4 regions of the Teredinibacter turnerae T7901 genome follow, and region 3 is predicted to be linked to each of the others. Evidence: predicted binding sites of a transcription regulator. Region 3 holds the regulator's gene; each other region holds the start of a gene.

Region 1 (5,729 bases), 1.8 Mb from region 3:
ACTTCGGCTTCCCATGGCGCTTTACGGGATTTTTGAATTTGCTGATGTCCGCGTTGGCCTTGTTGCGCATCGGGTCCCCCGGCATCATCATTGAACAGATCCCCCTTTCTGGCAGCAAAGCTGACCAACTCTGTGACACTTAAATTCAGGTCTGGATAGCAGGCTTGGGCAGCGGCGTTTGGTGGGGGCTTATTGCCACTGCACATAGGCCACCTGGCAGGGAATTTGATGTTCGGCAAAATAGTGTAGCCACCGCAGCTGATTTTTTTGCAAACGATCGCCGGGGCCTTTTACTTCGACGAGTTCATAGCCGCCAGTATTGGGGAAATAAATTAGATCGGGTAGGCCGTTGCGGTTTTCCTTAAGGTCACGCAACAAGCGCTCGAATATTATCTGCCAGTGGCGCAAAGAGATGCGTGTTATTGCTAACTTCAGTAGCTCTGGCGCTGGCATAAACCCCATATGAAAGGGTGTGGCAATTCCGTGTTTCTGCTCGGCAACCTGGATGAGATCGTCCGGTGCGCGCTGCCAGTGCTCAAGCTTGCGCCAGCCTGATTCAAGATGTTGGCTGCGTTGACTGGCGAAATCCTCTTCGTAAAAATCGTGTGGACCAGTTTGAAACTCGTTGCTAAACGCACCGGGCACATCGGCAAAAATAGCCTCCCAAAATACGAGGCAAAACATACTCAGAAACAGCGTATTTTCTACGTAAAAACAGTCGCCGCTAACGCTTAAACTTTGCGCAGCGGCGAGTTCCACGTTTGGTGAGTCGCCAGCGGTCAGGAACAACTGGACTTCGTTTAGGGCTGGCGGCGCCGGTTTAGTCGCTGCCTGGCCGAGTGCTTTCAGCAATTTGGGGTGGAATTGCCGGGCGAAAGTTTGTTCGGCTTCACTCGGGCTGTCGAACATCTGCTGGCACAGTTTGAGCGCTGCCTGATGTTGCGCCAGGCGGTGCAAAATGCGGACTTGGCGCTCGCAGCTCGGTTGCTGCTGGCATTGTCTGTAGAGCGCCAGTGCATCCTGCCAGGCTTCTAGCCTTTCCAACTGGCGTGCAAGCCGCAGGCGCAATCGCTCTATGCGCCTTTGTACAAGGGTGTTACCCCGGCACTTATCCTGCTGCTGGGAGCACGCAATTGCTGGCAATTGGGTGTTCAGGGCGAGAATTTCCTCGCGACTCAAGCTTGCGAGATCGTCCAGTACATCCCGGAGCCGATAGTAGGCGAGCATCTTGTCTATTTGCTCGCGATGGGTGAAAACGCGCGTTGCTCTGGCCAGGCTGTAATTCTCGTAGCGGTACACGCCGAGGTCGCGCAGGACAAATTCGGTCAAATCCTGGCGGCCATTACTGAAATAGAGCAGGCAAAATGTAGCGAAATGCTCGCTGCTATTGAGCTGGATTAGGGTTTCGCCCTGCTGTTCTATTATCGTTTGTACTGGCTCGGGCAGGCTTTGCAGGAGTGGCACAAGGGCTGCCTTTGCAAGCCGCTGCGCCGCGGCACCTGGTAGTAACTCTAGCCACTCCTGTTTGGTGAACAGCGGGAAGGTATCGAGTAGATTGATCTCGGAAGGCTGGATGACGAGCTGTTGCGCGACCAAGTCTGCAACCGCCTGTGATTGATCTGATATCTCCTGGTAGCGTAATTTGGAGGTGCGAAACAGGGGGCCTTTGCGGGTGAGCAGGCGTACGTACAAGGCCTGTGCATCACCACTCAACAGCTGCAGGCGTCGGTAAAAATCCTGCTCCTCGGTGCTGAGTAAATCGTCGTAACGCTCATACACTCGCTGGATTACGCGCTGGAAGTTCGCCAGGTAATACAATGGGTCTGGCAGAACGGTGCGCGCAACGGGTTGTGATTGTGCGGAGGCTATTGGCGGCATTCGAAGCGGCTGGCAAAATAAGTACTACTGTATATGCGATCAGTTATTGCCGCAAGCCCGCTCAGGTTTCTGTAAGGGCGTTCTGGCTGGCGGTTTTTGTTTAGGGGGCGTGAGAGGCTAGGATGAAAGAGTTTGAATATGAGTTGCCAGACGTGCGTGATGGGCTGACGAGCAAAGAGCGCATTGTGCTCACATGCTTGCAGGAGGCGCAGCGGGAGCTGAAGGGGCGCAATGTCCCTACGGCCATGCTCTATGGTCGCGTGTTGGAGCATGTTGACCTGAGTGAGCAAGAGTTTGTGGCGATAGTACAGCGCATGCTCACGAAGCGGTGATGCCGCAACACCACAGCGATGACTGAGTGTCCGAGATGGCGGATTTTCGATTATTTTTCAGTCTGGCGCGCAAATCATTTATTAATCTAACCTGTTGATTCTTCGTTTGCTTATTTCTAAAGCAATTATTCTTCCTCGCCATTACTCGGCGCCCAACCTGCATCAGCAAGTTTTTTAGAAATATCTAATACTTTTGTGCTATGCACCCTCTATTGTAAGTGAGCACATACATACTTTGCTTCTAGTATAAATTCAGAGGTTTTCAAGTTTTTATAATTATAAAGTTTTACTGATGGCATACATATAAACGTAACAATGTCCATATACCAAAATAAATATAAGAAAAAAGTTTTATTTGTTTTTTCTTTCGTTTAATCTTGGAACTAATCGCATTAAAAAGTGACATGGATCACAAAAGTTGTCGTTTAAAGCATCTCTTATAGCGTTTAGTTTGGTTCTCGTGGCTGCTGTTCCAGCATTTGGTCACGGCGGGAGTGCGCCCATGCTGGGCGAGTGGCACGAAGAAATTGTTCGATTTCGTGTCAACGACAATTGGAGCCAGGAAGTCTGTTTCCGCCTGGACGAAAAAACCGAGGCGAGTGTGCGCTACGAATTTACCGCGCAAGTGCCAGTGAGGTTCGATTTTCATTTTCACCCGTCTGGGGGTGAATACGCCACAACGCATTTTCTTCGCCTGAAGGGTGCAGATTCGCACCAGGGCGTGGCCGACATCGGTGATGTTGGTATTTATTGTTTTGATTTTTTCCCGGGTACCCGGGTGAAGCAGGAGCGCACCGCAACGCTGCGCTACCGCGTCGACTAATTCCCTTTAACTCCAACGCAACCTGAGGATCTGGCTCAGAGGCACTCTTATGTTTAAAAATTGGCACCTTAAACAACTAAAAGCTGCAGCGCTGTTTCTTGTCGCTTTAACGCCTATGCGCAACGCACTGGCAGACGAGAATGATCTTGTAGTTATCGACCCGCAAGTAGATGAATGGCAGGCCATGGTGTCTGACCTGGGCGATGACACACAAGTTTTGATGCTGAAACAAGGAACCAACCCGTTCGCGCAAATTCGCGATGCACTGGCCGCGCGTTCTGCGCCGGTGAGTCGCTTGCACCTGGTATCGCACGGTGCAGCTGGTGAGCTTTTTCTGGGGGGCCAGCTGATTGACAGCGTATCTTTGCCTTCTTACGGGCGAGACCTGGCGGAAATGGGCCAGCAACTCACACCTGGCGCCGACTGGTATGTGTATGGGTGCGACGTGGCAGCTGGCCGGGATGGCGAGCACTTTTTGACGGCGATGTCGGATTACTCTGGTCTGGACGTGGCAGCATCTATGGACCGCACCGGCGCTTCTGCGTTGGGGGGAAACTGGACGCTCGAATATGAGCGCGGTGAAGTTCAACCGCAAGCGCTGTTTTCAGCCCGTTTCCAGCAGCAGTATCAGGCGGTATTGAGTCACTTCCGTGGTGGTTCCATGAGCTGGCGCCTGGTGGATGCCGATGGCGATACCCAGTTGGACGACCTCGAGTTGACGGTAAAATCCGCCTGGCGTTGGAATTCTATGTCGCCGCCTAGCAATAGCAGCCTTATCGTGAGTGGTACCGATCAGCCTTTAACGTTTGTTCAGACGTCTGATGAAGTGGTGTATGTTAACGGGGAATACAATGCTCCTGGCGATACTACCCCCACAACAGCCGATTATGCGTTAAGCACACGCACGTTTACGGCTAACGATATACCGCAAGGGCAAGCCTTTCTGATTCGCTGGAATGGTGGCGCCCGCATTAGTGATTTGCGGAACAATGCGGATGGTAATTGGAATATCCAGACGTTGGTGAATACCAGCAATGGCAACCTTGCGCCCAAGATCGATCTGCCGATTATTTACGAAGTGCCGCAACTGCAGTCGGATGGTGTGAGCACGTTGCAGAGTTACACCTTCCCGGTGACCTCAACCGACCCCAATGCCGATAAAATGCGCTTTCGTCTTGCGACAGAAGACGAGCTCGGTGGTCTTGCCGGGGGTTACGTAAACCCTACCGGTTTTACAATCAACACTAATACCGGTGTTGTTACCTGGAACGATTCAGGGACCTTAACACCGGGTCTGTACAGCGCCGGCATTGTAGTTGAAGACGTGCGGGCCGACGGCACGGTTATCTCCAAGAGCCACGTCGACTTTATTCTGGATCTGCAACCCAAAGCGGCCGTGCCGTTTGAGGTGAGCAACAATATTCCAGAAAGTCGTAACGTTATTGTTGAAAAGGGCGACTCTTATAATTTCCAGATTACCGGGACTGCGGTTGATGTTAGCAGCCTGGGTACCCTGCAAGGTACGCTGACCGAATCGTCCACGGTCGACGGGGATTTCACCTTTGCCCCGGGCGCGATTGGCACCGGTCTAGATCCTGGCACCTACCCCATTACGTTCGAAATCTATGACACCTCAGACGCCCGCTCAAAGAGCTATCTGATTCTGAACTTCATCGTGCCCGATCCTCTGGCGCCACGCCTGCAAAATGTGGAGTCGGATACAATCACTTATGCGAGTACAGATGCGCAATTGGTGGATGTCGATAGCGATGCGATTCTCACCGATAGAGACAATGGCGGTAACCCGGTCACTCACCTCAATAACGGCTTGTTGCGTTTTAACGTCTCCTTTGCTGATGGTGAATATGAAGTGTTGGGTTTCACGTCTGAGGGGGATGGCCCGGGTCAGTTCCGTCGCGACGGCTACGAAATTTATTATGAAGGCAGCAAAATCGCTGATATCGACACCTACGAGGACGGTGTGGGTAATGCATTGCGCATTCAGTTCGGCACTGTTTCAACAGCGACTGTGCAAGCACTGGTGCGTAAACTTACTTATAACGACACTTTTGTTTTACGTGCCAGCGGTCGTCGCAACCTCTCGCTCTACGTGCAGGACGGTGACGGTTTAGCGCGCAACTACTCGCTGTATGTGGATGTGCAAGAGCATCCGGAGAAGCCCGCAACAAGTGGCCCGGTTGTGGTGAACAACCACCTGCACCTGCGCAATGTGGCCGATAACGTTATTACCTCAAACGACTTGCAGTTTGCGGACGCAGACACCGATCCAAGTAATGTAACGATTGTTATAAATTCTACGCCCAACGGTATATTCTGGCGCCTTGGTGCGCCTACAGTGGCGATCACCAGCTTCACTCAGCAGGAAGTGAATGATGGCAAGATTTATTACGATCACCGCACCGGGCCTTATGCGCCCCCGGAAGTTAACCTGAGTGCTACCGATGGCACAACACCCGCTGGCCCCTACGATTCTGAGATCAGCTTTACCAGCAATGACAACTCCGCATACACCCTGGATGAAAACACCACTTCGGTAGGGCTTGTGCCTGTTCACGGCGAGTCGGGCACGGTAACCTATTCTTTGATTCCATACCCTGACTACAACCAGGGCGACCTGTTTAACGTTAATCCGAATTCGGGTGCCTTGTCATTCAAGGTTGCGCCTGATTACGAAA
Region 2 (5,729 bases), 1.7 Mb from region 3:
AGCAATGACCACCGAGCATCGTCCCGGCAACAGGCGACACTTTCTGCAAGCTGTAAAAATTCTTGCGATACTGACAAGCTCGGAGTAAGCACAGGCAAGGCTTCATAGTCTTCGCTAAACGCAGCCAACAGCGAAGGCTGGTCGTCTCGCTGCCAGGCGACAGAGGAAGGGTCTACATGGCGTTGTAGCAGCGCGCGAGCCACTGTTCGCCAGTGTTCAAAACAAGTGACTTCGATGCAGTACACGTTTTTATACTCAGAAAAGCGCCATCTGCGGAGAAGAGCGTTCCACGAAGTGGGTTTTAAGATGCTCGCTCTCCAGCAGTCTCGCGTCAGGCCTGTAATCTACTGCTTCAATAAACGGCGCGACCTTTTTTACCGAAAGCCCGCACTTGGCAAGGTCGCCAAACCGCAAACGCCTGAACTGACGAGACTGCATCACTTTTTTTGCACCAATGGCACCAATGCCAGGAACCCGCAACAGCGTTTCTTTCGGTGCGCGGTTTATATTCACCGGAAAAAAATCCCGGTTGCGAATCGCCCAGGATAATTTTGGATCGATATCCAAATCGAGCATGCCAGCGCGCTCATCATTGGGTTGGCTGATTTCGTCGACGGTAAAACCGTAAAACCGCAATAACCAATCCGCCTGATAAAGCCGGTGTTCGCGCACCAGTGGAGGCGCTTTCGCAGGTAACATTTGTGCCGCATCCGGAATTGGACTAAACGCAGAATAGTACACCCGTCGCATTTGGTATTTGCCATATAAGTAATTGGATAGCGTGAGTATTTTACTGTCCGAAGATGCATCCGCACCCACGATCATTTGCGTACTCTGCCCCGCAGGAGAATAAATAAAGCGCGAAGGTTTACTCGGTTTCCGCTTGGTGGAAGAAATAATTTTGCTGGCCTGTTGTCGGCTTTCTTTTGATTCATCAATATGGTGGCGCAACTGCCCCATTGAGCGATGTATGGCTGCCGGGTTTTTCTCCGGTGCGTAAAGCGTTAACGCTTGCTTGGACGGTAGCTCTATATTAATACTGAGACGGTCCGCATAGAGCCCCGCTTCCTGCAATAACTCAGGGCTCGCATCAGGGATGGTTTTAAGATGGATATACCCTCTAAAGTCGTGAACCTTGCGCAACGTGCGCGCAACATTGACTAACTGCTCCATAGTGTAATCAGACGATTGGATAATGCCAGAGCTTAAAAACAAGCCTTCAATATAATTGCGTTTGTAAAAATCCAGCGTCAGGTTCACCACCTCGTCAACGCTAAAACGCGCGCGTTTCACAGAGCTGGATGCGCGATTCACGCAATAGCTGCATTCGTAAATACAAAAGTTTGTGAGCAGAATTTTGAGCAGCGATATACAGCGACCATCGGGCGCATAACTGTGACAGATGCCCATACCGCCAGACGTGGAGCCAATGCCTTTACCTCCAACCGAATTACGTTTAACGGAGCCACTACTCGCACAGGAAGCATCGTACTTTGCCGCATCGGCTAGTACACTAAGTTTGGTCGGTAAATTCATCGAGCCGTCCGAATGAGGAAACTGTATTAATATACAGAACTCTCACTCAAACACACAACTCCTGGCGGGCAACCAATCGACAAGTCGCAGACCACCGTCTCAATCGCCAGAAGACTGGCACATGCACTCGGTTTAGGTCCGGCAGGCTTCGCTTGCAAATTCGAGCGGTCTTGCGCAACTCACCGCGTTTAAACAGGCCTTGCTTCACAAATCCAGTGGTAATGCGGTTTTGCGCACTGGTGATTTCATCACGAAGGAGGAGTGCACACCACTTACTCCGTCGATGCGGGTCAGTGTTTGCAGTAAAAACTGTTGGTAGGCATCCATATCTTTCACTATGACTTTTAACAAATAATCGGCGGATTGGCCGGTGATGAGATGGCATTCCAGAACCTCCGGGCAACGCTCGACGGCCTGCTCGAAGTGGGCAAACCGATCCGGGGTGTGGCGGTCCATACTGATCTGAATAAACGCCATCAGCGTCAGGCCGAGCTTGCGGGCATTCAGCAGTGCCACGTAGCCATCGATCAATCCCGACTCTTCCAGCGCGCGGGTGCGGCGCAGGCAGGGCGAAGGAGAAAGGCTAATGGCATCGGCCAGCTCCTGATTGGAAACACGGCCGTTGCGCTGCAATTCGTTCAAAATCAGTCGATCAAAGCGGTCTATCGTCATATAAATAGCCAACATTTACTATAGATGAGCATTTTATATCAATTTTATGACTATTTTAGCTATATTCAACCTTTAAAAACCACTAAAAGCGCAATTTTAGCAATCGGCTGTCTCTCCTCCTCCTGTAATCTTTACCCCATCTAAACGCCTGCTGACGCTACCCGCGCCCCAGGGAAAAACACCGCGCGTCCACAAGGCGCCCGCTGCTTTACGGTTTATACCCACACACCGGTTCCAATTGTAGGCGTTTAGAAAATACACCTTTTGGAGAGAAGCGACTTATGATCAGCGACCCAGCCAGCAAATACCCGCGTTTTAGCCCGGTGCCATTGCGCGACCGGCAGTGGCCAAATGCCCAGATTACCAAGCCACCAATTTGGATGAGTACCGATTTGCGTGACGGCAACCAATCGCTGATCGACCCAATGAGCATTGCCACCAAGCTGCGGTTTTTCGAGGAGCTAGTCGCCATCGGTTTTAAGGAAATTGAAGTTGGCTTTCCATCGGCGTCTGAAACTGATTTTAATTTCGTGCGTAAATTAATTGAGGAAAGCCGCATTCCCGACGATGTGACAATCGAGGTATTAACGCAGGCGCGCGAAGATTTGATCGAAAAAACCATCGCCAGCGTGAAGGGCGCAAAACAGGTGATTCTGCATGTGTACAATCCGCTGTCACCGCAGTTTCGCCGTATCGTGTACAACACAGACCGCGCTGGGGTAAAGCGCATCGCGGTGGACGCCACGACAATTTGCAAGGCCCGTTGTGCAGCACAACCGGAAACCCAGTGGACCTATCAATATTCGCCCGAGTGTTTCTCTTCCACCGAAATTGAATTTGCCAAAGACGTGTGCGATGCCGTGGTTGCCGCATGGAGCCCGGCTGCGCATGAAAAAGTCATTTTAAATTTACCGGCAACGGTGGAAATGAGCACGCCCAACACCTATGCAGACCAAATAGAATGGATGCACCGCAACCTGGCGCAACGGGAAAATATTATTTTAAGTGTGCACCCGCACAATGATCGCGGCACCGCTGTTGCGGCAGCCGAGCTTGCGATTATGGCCGGGGCAGACCGGGTGGAAGGTTGTCTGTTCGGCAATGGCGAGCGCACCGGCAATGTCGACCTGGTAACACTCGCACTTAACCTGTATTCCCAAGGTATTCACCCCGCGCTGGATTTTTCCGATATCGACCGGGTAAAGCGCCTGGTGGAAGAGTGCAACCAATTGCCGGTTCACCCTCGCCATCCGTATGCGGGCGAGTTGGTCTATACCGCATTTTCCGGTTCGCATCAGGATGCGATTAAAAAGGGCTTTGCTGTGCAATCAACCACAGGGTTTTGGCAAGTGCCGTACTTGCCCATCGACCCAGCGGACGTAAACCGCAGCTACGATGCGGTGGTGCGGGTCAACTCGCAGTCTGGCAAAGGCGGCGTAAGTTATTTACTGCAACAAGCGGAAGGTTTTGAATTGCCCCGCAAGCTGCAAATGGAATTCAGCCGCATTGTGCAAACCGTCAGCGATAACACCGGTAAAGAAGTCTCCAGTGCGGATATTGTCGCGCTGTTTAAACACGAATATTTGGAAGCACAAATACCTCTGCAGGTACAAGGCTGTAAATACCGTGACAGCGATGCCGACTGTGTGAATATTGAGGTTAGTGTGTGCAACGCCGAATCAGGCGAGCGCGCAGTATTGTCTGGCAGCGGTAACGGTCCGGTGGATGCAGCAGCGCAGGCATTTATGGACCATTGTGGCCAGCCACTGTTTGTAGTCGATTATCACGAGCACGCCGTAGGCGCAGGTTCCAATAGCGCAGCGATGTGCTACATGGAAGTGAAGCTCGGCAATCACACGGTGTTTGGAGTCGGTCGCGATGGCAATATCAGCACCGCGGCCATTAAAGCATTGGCTTGTGCACTCAACCGCGCGCGCAGCAACGGTCTCGATATAAACGCAAACAACGCTACCTCTAACAGCGCAGCTATGGTACCCGACGATAGGTCAAAAACGGCATGACGCTAATGCCTCGGCCAAGCGCGCAAAGGCTGAGGATGAAGCGAGCATGCCAAAGCGCACCAGGCTGTACGCGTGTGACGGTGTAAACAGGCGAACCAGAATCCCCCTGCGGGCCAGCTGTTCAAAAATCGCAGGTCCGGTTGTTTGTGGTAAATACAGGCTACAAAAAAGGGGTTGCTTTACCACGGTCGTCTGGGGAAATCGCGTTTGCAAAAGTTGCGATAATTGCGCGGACGCCTGCTGTAACCGTTGTCGCTGCTCGGCCTGCCAGCGGCTATCTTGCAGGGCCTGTTGCGCAGCCCACTGGCTGGGGCCGGTAATTTCCCAGGGGCCGACCGCATCAGCCCATTGGGACAACAGTGACTCTGCAGCGACGATAAAACCAACCCGCACCCCGGCAAGGCCAAAAAATTTACCGAGCGACCGCAACACGATGACGTTTTCCAGGCAGCTGCCTGCCAGGCTGATTTCCGGCGTCGCATCGGCAAAAGCCTCGTCGACAATCAGACGTGTATTATGGGCCGCGGCAAGCGCGGCCAACCTGAGCATTCTTTCGCGAGGAAAAACATCGCCTGTCGGATTATTCGGGTTAATTACCACCGCAACCTGCAATTCACCTTGCGTAATAAGTGCTTCCAACTGATGAATATCGTGGTAGCGGCACAAGGTTGCTCCCGCCGCTTGCCACTGAATCTCGTGCTCAGAATATCCCAGCGCAGGTACCACCACACGTTCGGCCTTTAACAGGCCCGGCAATAATTCAATAGCCTGCTGGCTGCCCGCGACCGGCAATAAGCATTTACACCCGTAATAACTGCACGCCGCCTTAACAAATTCCGGATTCAAATAGGGCAATTGTTGCCATACCGCTGACGGTGGACTTGCGAGAGGATAACTGAAAGGGCTGATGGCGGTTGACAGATCCAGCCAATCCGCAAGTGGAACCGACCAGAATTCCGCCGCTTGTAGCAGGTTGCCGCCGTGGTGTATTTGCAGTGGCTTCACACGAAACCTCTTTCAATTAAAGAAAATAAGAGAAATATTCCAACGCACACGACAACCGCATGCGCCAGCCAAATCCACAGCGCCAGGCGCACTAGATTAAGTGCGCGCAAAATGTCCTGCGCAACAGGCGTAGCACCCACACCTAGCGTCATACGTGTTTGCATTACGCCATGATAGCGCGCAGCACCGCCAAGCGTGATGGTTAAACTGCCGGCACCCGCAGCCATAACCGGGCCAGCGTTCGGGCTTTTCCAACGGTACCCCTGCTCCCGCCAACAGCGCAAACCCTGCTTGGCGTTGCCCGCAAGTGAATAGCACCAGGCAACCGAACGCGCGGGTAAATAATTCATAACGTCGTCCGCCCGCGCCGCCGCCCAACCGAAATAGCGATAGCGGGTATTTTTATACCCCCACATTGCATCGAGTGTGTTAACCAACCGATATAGCACAACGCCGGGAAACCCCAATAACAGCCACCAAAACCATGCCGAAAAA
Region 3 (5,729 bases):
GGTTTTATGCATTAATGTGGTCATCCGATGGTACGTTTTACCAAAATTAGCGACCAAGTGATGCCGTAGGTGTTCCTGCGACTGCGTGTAGGCCAAATTTAACAAACGCGTTAAGCGTTGCACGCTAACACCACACACAGTAGTGGTTTTTAACATTGTGTCTAAAACACAGGAAATTACCTGCTCCGCGCTCGGCGCTCCACCTTCCGGTTGTGCAGCCTCCAAACTGTCAAGCTCCTTCTCCAGAATCTCGCAAAAAGGTTGCAAAAATTTAGAAAAAACCGCCTGAATCAACTCTTTTTTTGAACCAAAGTGATAGTTCACTGCGGCCAAATTAACATCAGCCATACCGGTAATCGTTCGCAGCGACGTTTCCGCGAACCCCCGCTCAGCAAACAGCACTAACGCTGCGTTGAGGATTTTTTCTACTGTTTCAGCCTGTGCCATACCCTGCTCCTCTTGGGATTTTTATGCGCCTCATCCAATAACTTGCGGCGCCGGTTTATATGCTGGAGTTAGATTATTTTTATTGGTCTAACCCCACAATATAACCGCTTATATTATATACAACGACAATGTTAGATATCTATGAATACACCTATTTTTCAACCAGTTAACCCACAATTTTCAACGGTCATCAACAATACACACTTATCGTATGTAAATCATCAAATCAGGTTCAAAAAATCTTGCGTTCGACACAAAGGCAAACCGTTGCTACAAAAGAAGGGGCATTCATTGAAACCAATAGTGGATTGAATAACGACGTGGAAATTGGTAAGTCAAACAGTCGTTCTAGCGCGCCACGACGCCACAGTTAGTACGTAACATCACATGCTACTCAATTTTCCAAGCAGTCTTGCGTTAGCCACGAAGTATCCCCCGGAACACAATAGATACTACACAGTTAGCCCTGAGACGAACTGTTCACTTGTTCCGCTTTTGCTCAGCCATTTGCACATCAGCCCGACTACGCAACCTTCCCTTTTTTCTTATCGAGTCGAAAACATCTGTAGTCTCAACAGTCGCCTGTTTTTCCGACCGCCGATTATTCGACTGCATGGTATAAATTTTTTCTTCGTTTTCAGCAGGTTTTGAAGAAGGCTCACCCAGTGTGTTCAGCCAATAAAAAGCGCCCGTTATGCAAACGTAAACAAGCCATTTCACAACGTAGGAAATGCCGACATAGTCGCGGCTATCTATTTTTTGAGCGTACTCAAGAAAATCCCTGTGGGCCGCGGCTATCACGAAATAGCTCGCGAACAGCACTGCGGAGGATATAATTAGTCGCTTATAGTGCTTCCAAAGCGCCGTAACTATCAAAGACTTTGTTAGAAACTTGAACATTGGTTTTTACCGCTGAGCCGCAAATTCACTAAGACCAGAACGAAATACCCAAGGCCGCGAGCAATGCGACTATAGTTTTGTCTTTGAGTTCTGATTTGAGTTTATCTTCCTCTTCTTTAACGATGACCTCTAGAATCTCATCGTCATAATCTTCCGGACGCTTACCATGTAAATAAATCCGGGTCCTTGCTCTATCTATTGCCTTTTCCCGAATTCTTGATTGGATTCGCCCCTTGACTCTTCGGATATGCCGACCGACGAAGCCTCCCTTCTGGGAGCTTAGCTGTTTTTCTTCAGTTTCCATTATTAACCTGTAGCAAGGGGTGCTCGCACTTTCTTTCCACCGCCTGGGTAACCAAGTGACGGATGTGGTTGCACCGCAAAGAATACTGTATATAATACCAAATACTGTATAAACAAACAGATATAAATTTGGTATCACCTAGCCGCCAATACTGCACCCTTTAAGAGCGAGAACCGTATGATCAAACTCACAGCTCGGCAGCAACAAATCCTCGATCTTATTCGAGATCACATCGCTGAAACCGGCTACCCACCTACCCGGGCGGAAATCGCCGAAATTCTGGGGTTTAAATCCGCGAATGCTGCAGAAGAGCATCTTAAGGCGCTCGCTCGCAAAGGGGCTATCGAGATGATCGCCGGTGCCTCACGCGGCATCCGCCTTCCTGAAGTTCAGTCTGGCATACCCCTGGTTGGCCGCGTTGCCGCTGGTAGCCCGATCCTCGCGCAAGAACACATAGAAGACTACTGCGACATACCCCATAACTTTTTTAGCCCAAAAGCGGACTTCCTGCTCACCGTTCATGGCATGAGCATGAAAGACATCGGCATTCTTGACGGAGATTTACTCGCCGTCCACAAAACCGACCAGGTACGAAACGGCGATATTGTAGTGGCCAGAATCGATAATGAGGTCACCGTAAAACGTTTCAAACGGGAGCGCAATCGTGCGCAGGTAGAATTATGGCCGGAGAACCCGGATTTCAATGTCATTGAAGTGGATTTGCGCGACGCCAACTTCGCTATCGAAGGATTGAGTGTCGGCGTAATACGCCGTTCATAGAGGACTTACCAATGGCCGCTACCCCATTACATTCAGCAAGCCCAGCGCAAGCGGCAGGACCTCGTGCCCGCAAAGCCCTGGACCATGGCGTGACTGAAATCATTATGTCTCAGAGCGAGCCACCGTTCGCGCTGGCGCTCCCGATGCTCGCGCATCTGAGCAGGTCGGCCAATAATCGCTGGTTTACCTGGATTACCCTGACGCCCATTAGCAAGCAGTTTCTTGTTCAGCAGGGCTTCAAATTGAACAACGTCAGGTTGGTTTATGCGAAGGATGAAGAAGATGCCAAGTGGATGTTCTGGGAAGCACTGAATAACGGCCGCAGCGATGTAGTTGTCACTGCCATAGACTGCTTGAGCGCCAACGACCTTGCCGCACTCGATGCGGCCTCGCAGCACGGAGAGTGCCGAGGTTTGCTCCTGCGCACAAGAGACTAGACAAAATTTACTGGCGAGGCGCATACCCGCGCCTCCAGTCAAATGCCGCGCAACATACCAATCCATGATGCTTTGTGGACAGGGATCTTACAAGTTGCAGCAAAACCGCAGTATCCCGCTCCCGAAGCTGTTGTCTTAATCACATCCAACCAATAAACCGATAGTGCAAACCCAGCTCATATCGCACAGTAAACAGAGAATCGCTGCTCGAACTTCTCAAGGGTGATTTTCGTCTATCAGTCAACGCGGACTGAGAGTCACAAAGCTGCGTTGGTAGTTTAGTGAACCCTACGTATTTAGTCAGCCCTGCAAATAGCACATACAAAAAGCCCCGCTCTCTTGCGAGTGATCTAGACCGGATATTGCGTATGGACGGAAGGGAGTTGACTCGCGCTTGTGGCGCTCATCTTTTCTGTTACGGGAAGGCGCGACTAAAGGTCGTAAAATTGCCTAGGCAATTTAGTGCACCCTGCGCATTGAGCAGCCCTACAAAAATAGCACATACAAAAAAGCCCCGCTCTTACGAGCGGGGCTTTTTTGTATGTGGCGACCCGGAAGGGACTTGAACCCTCGACCTCCGGCGTGACAGGCCGGCATTCTAACCAACTGAACTACCGGGCCGCAACGAGGAGCGCATTGTAGCTATGTTGAGTTCCATGTCAAACATTTATTCTACATTTGGCCAGAACTTGCTCGTAAAACGCCCAATGCGACCTTTTCGACTTTAATTTCCGCAGAAGCAAGGCTGCCGAGATTAACCTAGCGTGTTCACTTGAACAAGCTCAGCGTTAACCGTTCCTCGCCAGCATCAAGCGCAATGCTACAGGTGGCGGTAGGCCCCGTTTATGTAGGCCAGAGCACGTGGTTCACCCGGGGCAACCAAGGTTTGCTCCACTTCCCCCACGAATATCGTGTGAGTACCATAAACCATAGACTGGGACTTGCGGCAAAAGAAGACCGATTGCGCGTCTGACAGGTAAGGTACTCCGCTGTCAGAATGATTCATCCAGGCACCTTCGGTAAACCGACTACTCGCCATTTCCGGGGATGCACAATTGATGGATACCTGTTCATGCTGTGGGGCCAACACATTGATGCAGAAGAAATCGGTGTGACTTACGGCCGAATGCAGCCGAGCTTGCTGATTTACACATACCAGCAGCGACGGCGGCTCGCCGGAAACAGAAGTGACGGAGGTGGCAGTCATCGCATAGCGTTCACCCTGCTCATCAACCGCGGTGACAACGCACACGCCGGAAACGAGTCGACGCATACCTTCAAACATAGTTACAGCAGCTTCGGTAGACTGTGTCATGTGCTTTGGGGGCTCATTGTTTTGTGTCATAAGGGCGGGATTGCGCGCCCCATCAGTGAGGGAACACGTGTAAAATCCACGCAACGTAACCGGCATTATATCTGATGACCATGAAGAAATGGACGGCATTATGGCCGGTGTCCGCGACGTAACCCCGAGACCGTGATCTATGCCCTTCAGCATAGATCCCCATTAAGGCAGCTAGAAAAGAGACCAATGAACGATCAGAAATACAGTAACCTCTGGAACGATGAGCTCATTCGTAAACACGACCTCGCGGGACCAAGATACACCTCCTACCCTACAGCACCCCAATTCGATGAGTCGTTCGGTCGCAATGAGTGGCTTAGAGCCGCAGAAAAAAGCAACAGCGCGAGCGCCCCACTGTCATTGTATTTTCATATCCCATTTTGCGATACCGTCTGTTATTACTGCGCTTGCAACAAAATCATCACTGCGAACAAGAAGCTTGCGATCCCCTATGTAGAAGCGCTAAAGAAAGAAATCGACATGCAGGCCATATACATCGACAGAAGTCGGCCAGTAGATCAACTTCATTGGGGTGGCGGAACACCGACCTACCTCACAGACGAACAGATGCACGATTTGATGGCCCATACTCGATCTGCGTTTAACCTGCTTGGCAACGACAGTGGTGAATACTCAATCGAAATCCACCCCAAAGGGGTTAGCCCTGAGCGCTTGACCAAACTGCGAGCGCTTGGCTTCAACCGTTTAAGCATGGGCGTTCAAGATTTCGACGAAAATGTGCAAGTGGCGGTTAATCGTTTCAACAGCGAAGAGGAAGTTTTAGCGCTCGTACAAGCAGCGCGCGCGCTGGACTTTAAATCCATCAGCTTAGACCTTATTTATGGACTCCCGCTACAAACATCAGCCAGCTTCGCAAAAACCTTGGAACGGGTCCTAGCGCTAAAACCCGACCGTCTATCCGTATTTAACTATGCGCATTTGCCAGATCTGTTCAAAACTCAGAAGCAAATAGACTCATCTCAACTGCCCGAGCCACAGGAAAAGCTAACCATTCTTCGCCAAAGTATCGATACGCTTCTTCAGGCAGGCTATGTGTATGTAGGAATGGACCATTTCGCCCTGCCAGAGGATGAGCTCGCAAAAGCTCAACAGGCAAAAAACCTGCACAGAAATTTTCAGGGGTACGCCACCCATGGGAATTGCGAAATGTTTTCTTTTGGTGTTTCATCAATATCGGCGTTTGGTGATACCTTTTTCCAAAACCACAAGACTATAGACGCGTACTATGCGAGTTTAGGGGAAGACGAACTTCCACTGTGGAGAGGTATCGCGCTAAGCGAAGACGATAAAATTCGTCAAACTGTTATTCGGGAATTGATATGCCACTTCGAACTACCCTTTAGCAAAATAGAATCCCAATACCCCATTGCGTTTAGCAAGTACTTTGCAGCTGAACTGGCATCCTTAAGATCACTGGAAGCCGACGGATTACTGAGCATAGGTGATAACTCTATTGACGTGAACGAGTCCGGCCGATTACTCATACGCAGGATAT
Region 4 (5,729 bases), 1.3 Mb from region 3:
GCAGATCAGTTCTACAGTGTCTACCTCAAAACTCAGTGACTGAGTTTCCAGCTGAATGCGGCTTAGCTCAAGCAGTAGCGCTGCGTCGTTCTGGGCGTGGCTGCTGTGTACCTTGAATGTTTGTTTGTTGTGATAAATATCGAACAGTAGCCACTCAACTTTCTGACACTGTAACTGCTGGTTGTTGAGATAGCGCTGCAAGTTATTCAGCAAATATTCCATGGGTTGCAGCAATTGCTCAACGGTTTGCAAGGGATAGTCGAACTGAATGCTGTCGTAAAAAAACTGCTCCGGCTGGTACTGTGGCAAGGGTGTCGCGAACAGGCGTGTTTGCTGCAAACTGTGCTCAATACCCAGCACCTGGCTAAGAAGGCCGCAGAACTCGCCGCCCCAACGGCGGCGGAGGCTGGATGTGTTTTGGTTGCCAATTTGCCGGGTTAAATCCGCTATCGTATTAAATCCGGATTTTTCCAGGTCATCGATTCGATTTTGCAGTTGTGTGTAAGGCAGTTGCGCACAGTGGCACTCACCTAGCTGACGCACCGGCATAACGTCCAGTTGCGCAATAAATTGCGACTGGGTGTAGTGTTGAATGGGTTGTGGTGTTGGCGACCAGCTCAGCAGCCAGGCACATAAATCGGTGTGACCCAAACCGAGCGCTAATTCGTACCCTGTGTCTGCGAGATTCTCCTTCAATTGCTCGACCAGTGTTGTCAGGCCTTTAAATAACGCCAGACTGCGGGATATTTCCGCCAAAATACCGGCTTGTAAGTGGGCTGCCGGTTGCAGAGGCGTCAGGTGCGGAGTAAACATATACAGGCGATCAGCAAGGGCGTTAAGCGCGGTTGTTTCCAATGCGAAGTCGCGCTCAACCTGCTGATGTTGACCGAGCAGTTGTGCGGTGGCTGCGGGCATGCCAGCACGGATACCATCGGCAACTGCCGGTTTTGACGCACACAGAACCCGCTGTTTTTGCGTTATCAGCGCGTGGTCAGTCTGGTGTTTAAAACCAAACACTTCCAGAGGCAGACAGGGAAGGCGAACCGCCAACCATAGACTTTTTGACGATAGGGCCATGGGCGTCACCGAACAGTTTCAGGTATCAGGCCTAGCCCGCGCTGCGCTTAACTTTGAGCGGTCGCCCGCGATTAATACGCAATGCCAGTACATTGCGACGGGGTTGATAAGGCGCAAATACCTGATCGTTGGCCACATTGGGAGAAGTCGGTGTGTCTTCCAACTGGCGGTGTGGTTTGTAAGTTTGTGCGTAGTCTGGCAGCGGCAAATCGATGGCCGCAGAACCAGGCCTTAGCTGGCCCCGCTGCTTGAGGATATGCACTTGTAGATGCTGTGAGTTCAGCTGTGTTGTCAGGCGCAATGAAGCGGGCGAGCTTTCCAGGCGTTGCCGGTTGTGACGAAAAAGCAGGTAAACGCCTGAGCCATCGGCCGTCGCCAGCTGACATTTGCGCAATTCGGTGTAGGTTAACGCCTGTTTGGGTTGCCAGGCCATAAGCAGCGCACAACTAGAGGCGCGTGCCAGTTCTACGAAACTGGCGATAAAATCATTTTTTGCCGTAATTTGTACCACCACTAACTGCTCCAGGGGGATACCGCTGAAGAGCATGCCCTGAGAAAAGGGCAGCGCAGGTGGGTTAAGTAGCACAATATAACCGTGCGGTTGCTTCTGTAATAGGTGTTGGGCACAAGGGGCTGTAAGCAGCCAGTCGCCGTGCCCGGCAGAGGGCTGGCATATTTCAATAAGGCTGGACAGGGGCCAGCCGTTGTTGAGCAACGCGCTATTTAGCGGCGGGTAGCCAGTATCGACAGCATCCTGTGAGATAAAGTATTGCGAATGTCCCCGCCACACGTCCCCGCGCTGAAGCAGTTGCTCCAATGTCGCTGGTGGTGGGGTTGTGCGGTCTGTAGACATGGATGGCTCAAAACAAAAACTGTATTAATATACAGTATACCGATGGGCAGTTTATGGCAAGGTGGAATTTTGCCTGGCCGGGTGAAATATAATGGTTGCCATATTAGGCCTGTGTTCTCGCATACGGAGCCAGGGTCAGCGCCAGTATCAGTATAGGAATAACACATGACAAAACTCCTCGGAGGGGTGGAAGCGGGCGGTACTAAGTTTGTTTGCGCCGTAGGTACTGGGCCGTCCGATATACACGAGACCCGGTTCGCAACAACCAGCCCTGAGGAGACGCTACAACGCGTATTGGCATTTTTTTCGCCTTATAAGCCGGAGTTGGCAGCGCTGGGAATAGGCGCATTTGGCCCGTTAGATCTACGCCAGGAGTCGCCAACCTACGGTTTTATTACATCTACGCCCAAGCCTGGATGGCAGAATACGGATATTGCCGGTGTGATAGCCCGTGAACTCCAGGTACCTGTGGCGCTGGATACCGATGTGAACGCGGCGGCGCTCGCAGAGGGGCGCTGGGGTGCTGCCAGAGGGTTGAGTGATTATTTGTATATTACGGTTGGCACTGGCATTGGCGGAGGTATTGTGAGTGGCGGTCGCTTGGTGCATGGCCTGGTACATCCCGAATTGGGGCACTGTCTATTGCCAAAGCATCCCGATGATACTTTTGCAGGCAGTTGTCCGTACCACGGTGACCGCTGCTTTGAAGGCTTGGCCAGTGGGCCTGCGCTCGCCGCCCGCTGGGGGTGTGATCCTGCAGCATTGCCTGCCGATCACCATGCCTGGGATATACAAGCGTTTTACATGGGAGTCGCGATAGCGAACTGTGTGTGCACCTTATCGCCTCAGCGCGTTATTTTGGGGGGCGGTGTAATGGCTCAGTCACAGATGTTGGGCAAGGTGCAAACGGCGACGGCTGGCTACTTAAACGGTTATGTGCGGCACCCGGCGATTGAAGAAAATATTGAAAGTTATATTGTATTGCCGGCGTTGGGCAGTCAGGCTGGCGTGGCAGGTGCGCTCGCGCTTGCCGGGCAAAAAATTGAGGAAGTGTGATGTCCCGAATTCAAATAGATCATTATTCCGATGTACTGTGCATTTGGGCATATGCTTCGCAGGTACGCGTTGATGAGTTGATAGCGGATTTTGGTGACCGTGTTAGTGTGCGCTTTCATTTTTTCCCTGTGTTTGGTGATGTGCCAGGCAAAATGGCGAAAAGCTGGGATCACCGCGGTGGTTTGGCAGCTTATGGCAAACATGTGTTGTCGGTGGCAGAAAAATTTGAGCACATACGCGTGAATGAAAACGTGTGGCTTGAAAATACGCCGCAGTCTTCAGTGCCTGCGCATCTATTTCTCGCGGCTGCGCAATTGTTGGAAGAGGCTGGTCAGCTAACCGCAGGAGCAATGCAGCGTTATATGTGTGCGCTGCGCCGCGCGTTTTTTGTCGATATACGGGATATTTCGCGTCGCGAGACGTTAATTGCGGTAGCAGAAGCCGAAAATTTACCCGTGGCGGCATTGCTGGCTGCAGTCGACGATGGCCGTGCTCATGCTCTTATTAGTCGCAATCACCATCAGGCGATAGAGCAGGGTATAAACTCCAGTCCAACGCTGATATTCAACGAAGGCCGGCAAAAGCTCTCGGGTAACGTGGGTTATCGTATTATTGAAGCCAATATTCGCGAGCTACTGGAGAACCCCGCCGGACAGTTATCCTGGTGTTAAATCGTATATTCAGACATAATCTAACGTTGTAATAGTTTTGTCATATTTGTCTCATATACCTGTCATTGTTGGGGGATAACCTCGGTGCAAATGGAGGGTGCCGTATGCGTTTGCTGCAAAATATACATCAATTCGATCTAGTTACGTTTGACTGGTGCTTACGCCGCAAGCGACGCGATCTGGCTGTGCGTTTGAGCCGGTACATATCCTTTACCGCCGATGGCCCAATGTATGTGGTGATTGGCGTTCTGTTTATGCTTCAGCAAGACTGGCATATGGCAAAACTGCTTGCCATGGCATTTTTGATTGAGCGCAGTTTGTATTTCATATTCAAGTCTCTCTTCCGCCGCAACCGTCCTGCTGCGGCGATTCCCGGGTTTGAAAGCGCTATTGTTCCATCGGATCAATTCAGTTTTCCCTCCGGACACACTTCTGCGGCTTTTCTCATGGCTTGCGCGATGTCGTTTGCGTTTCCCTGGATGGCGTGGTTTGTTTACCCTTGGGCTGCCAGTGTTGGCGCCGCGCGCGTGATGTTGGGAGTGCATTTCCCTACCGATGTTATGGCCGGTGCACTTTTAGGCCACACTATCTGCCTGGTGCTGATAGATCTTATTTGAGAAAACTGAACATAAAAGAGCAACAACATAAATGAAAATTCTTTTTGGTGTCCAGGGAACTGGTAACGGCCATATAAGCCGTGCGCGCGCTCTGAACAAATACTTAAAGGCCGATGGTATAAGCGTTGATTACATCTTTTCCGGCCGCGAGCGCGACAAGTATTTTGACATGGAAGAGTTTGGTGACTGGCGGTGTTATCGCGGGCTCACCTTTGTTCACGATTCCGGCAACGTAAAAATATTCCGTACTTTTCAAGAAGCCAGCCTGCGCCAGCTGATGCGGGATATTCGCACGCTGGACGTTGAGCAATACGATCTGGTTATAACCGATTTCGAGCCGGTGACTGCCTGGGCTGCGCGGCGCGCAGGAAAAACCTGCCTTGGTATTGGCCATCAGTACGCGTTTAAATACGATGTGCCCCGCCGTGGCGATAACTTCGTCGGCAAGAAAATTATGGAGTATTTTGCTCCGGTGGAAGAAAGTTTAGGGCTACATTGGCACCACTTTAATCAGCCGATACTGCCCCCCATTGTCGATATCGACCATATTTCCGACCCGGTTGATGAAAAGAAAATTCTCGTTTATCTGGGGTTTGAAGAAACTCACGACGTTATTCAGCTGCTTGAGCCGTTCAAGGATTTCACGTTTGTCTATTATGGGCCTTTCGATCAATATGAGAGCTTGGGACACATTAAATTAAAACCACTTTCGCGCGATGGCTTTAAATACGACCTCGCCACATCTGCGGGTGTGATTTGCAATGCTGGGTTTGAATTATCAAGTGAAGCCCTGCATATGGGGAAAAAGTTGCTGGTGAAACCGCTGCTGGGGCAGTTGGAGCAGCTATCTAACGCAGAAGCCATGAGTCGCTTGAACCTGGCTATGACGATGGATTATCTTGATGGCAACATCGTTTCTCAATGGTTGCATAATTTTTCCGGCCGCCATGTGGTTTACCCGAATGTGGCGAAGGCTATAGCGCAGTGGATTGGCAATAAAGGCTGGGAGCACCCGGGTTCAAAAGCGGACCTGGTTGAGAGCTTGTGGCAAGCGGTAGACGCAAACGGCCTGGAGAGTTTCAGTACTAACCCTACACCTGTTCCCCTCGCCGAAACCGCGTGAGGTTCCTGGGGTTAACTGGCCCTAAAAAAGTTCTGCTTCGTTTGGTGTAAATAAATTACTCTTTTCTTCGTGATGGTAAGTGGTGATATCGGCTTCAATTTTTGACAGTCGATCGAGCACTTCGTCACTGGCCTTCTCCATCTCTTCCAGCGATAGAAACGCACTTTCAAGCTCTTTGGCTTCCGCTTGGCGAAGTGCTCTGATACCCGCTTGATGAACACGTTTGTGAGGGGTTTCCAGGGTTTTGAACGAGCCAAAATTGCGATAAAACTTTCCGCCATCGCCTTCGTAATACCACTTACCCAAACGACATTGGGTGTGATCTGCAAAGG

The links. Region 3 encodes LexA, which represses DNA repair genes until DNA is damaged. Its sites were predicted from a motif close to ACTGTNTNTANANACAGT; they were not measured.
Region 1: the regulator LexA is predicted to act here: its motif matches at 1,905-1,922, upstream of TERTU_RS15290 (VRR-NUC domain-containing protein).
Region 2: the regulator LexA is predicted to act here: its motif matches at 1,557-1,574, upstream of TERTU_RS14695 (putative DNA modification/repair radical SAM protein).
Region 4: the regulator LexA is predicted to act here: its motif matches at 1,949-1,966, upstream of imuA (translesion DNA synthesis-associated protein ImuA).

Annotation. Positions count from the first base shown of each region.
Region 1 is NC_012997.1:3,816,481-3,822,209, reverse strand. Features, by position in the region: gene TERTU_RS15295 (ATP-dependent DNA helicase) at 1-206, opposite strand, end outside; gene TERTU_RS15290 (VRR-NUC domain-containing protein) at 190-1,878, opposite strand; gene TERTU_RS15285 (hypothetical protein) at 2,001-2,210, shown strand; gene TERTU_RS15280 (hypothetical protein) at 2,713-3,033, shown strand; gene TERTU_RS15275 (putative Ig domain-containing protein) at 3,083-5,729, shown strand, end outside.
Region 2 is NC_012997.1:3,668,157-3,673,885, forward strand. Features, by position in the region: gene TERTU_RS14690 (TIGR03915 family putative DNA repair protein) at 1-245, opposite strand, end outside; gene TERTU_RS14695 (putative DNA modification/repair radical SAM protein) at 256-1,536, opposite strand; gene TERTU_RS14700 (Lrp/AsnC family transcriptional regulator) at 1,741-2,223, opposite strand; gene leuA (2-isopropylmalate synthase) at 2,490-4,229, shown strand; gene cobD (threonine-phosphate decarboxylase CobD) at 4,215-5,234, opposite strand; gene cbiB (adenosylcobinamide-phosphate synthase CbiB) at 5,231-5,729, opposite strand, start outside.
Region 3 is NC_012997.1:1,975,463-1,981,191, reverse strand. Features, by position in the region: gene TERTU_RS08635 (TetR/AcrR family transcriptional regulator) at 1-447, opposite strand, end outside; gene TERTU_RS08625 (hypothetical protein) at 1,376-1,651, opposite strand; gene lexA (transcriptional repressor LexA) at 1,829-2,431, shown strand; gene TERTU_RS08615 (cell division inhibitor SulA) at 2,443-2,868, shown strand; tRNA gene TERTU_RS08610 (tRNA-Asp) at 3,413-3,489, opposite strand; gene TERTU_RS08605 (flavin reductase family protein) at 3,689-4,183, opposite strand; gene hemN (oxygen-independent coproporphyrinogen III oxidase) at 4,400-5,729, shown strand, end outside.
Region 4 is NC_012997.1:3,273,703-3,279,431, reverse strand. Features, by position in the region: gene TERTU_RS12920 (Y-family DNA polymerase) at 1-1,077, opposite strand, end outside; gene imuA (translesion DNA synthesis-associated protein ImuA) at 1,109-1,930, opposite strand; gene TERTU_RS12910 (ROK family protein) at 2,096-2,986, shown strand; gene TERTU_RS12905 (DsbA family oxidoreductase) at 2,986-3,657, shown strand; gene TERTU_RS12900 (phosphatase PAP2 family protein) at 3,762-4,274, shown strand; gene TERTU_RS12895 (MJ1255/VC2487 family glycosyltransferase) at 4,306-5,397, shown strand; gene TERTU_RS22390 (methyl-accepting chemotaxis protein) at 5,419-5,729, opposite strand, start outside.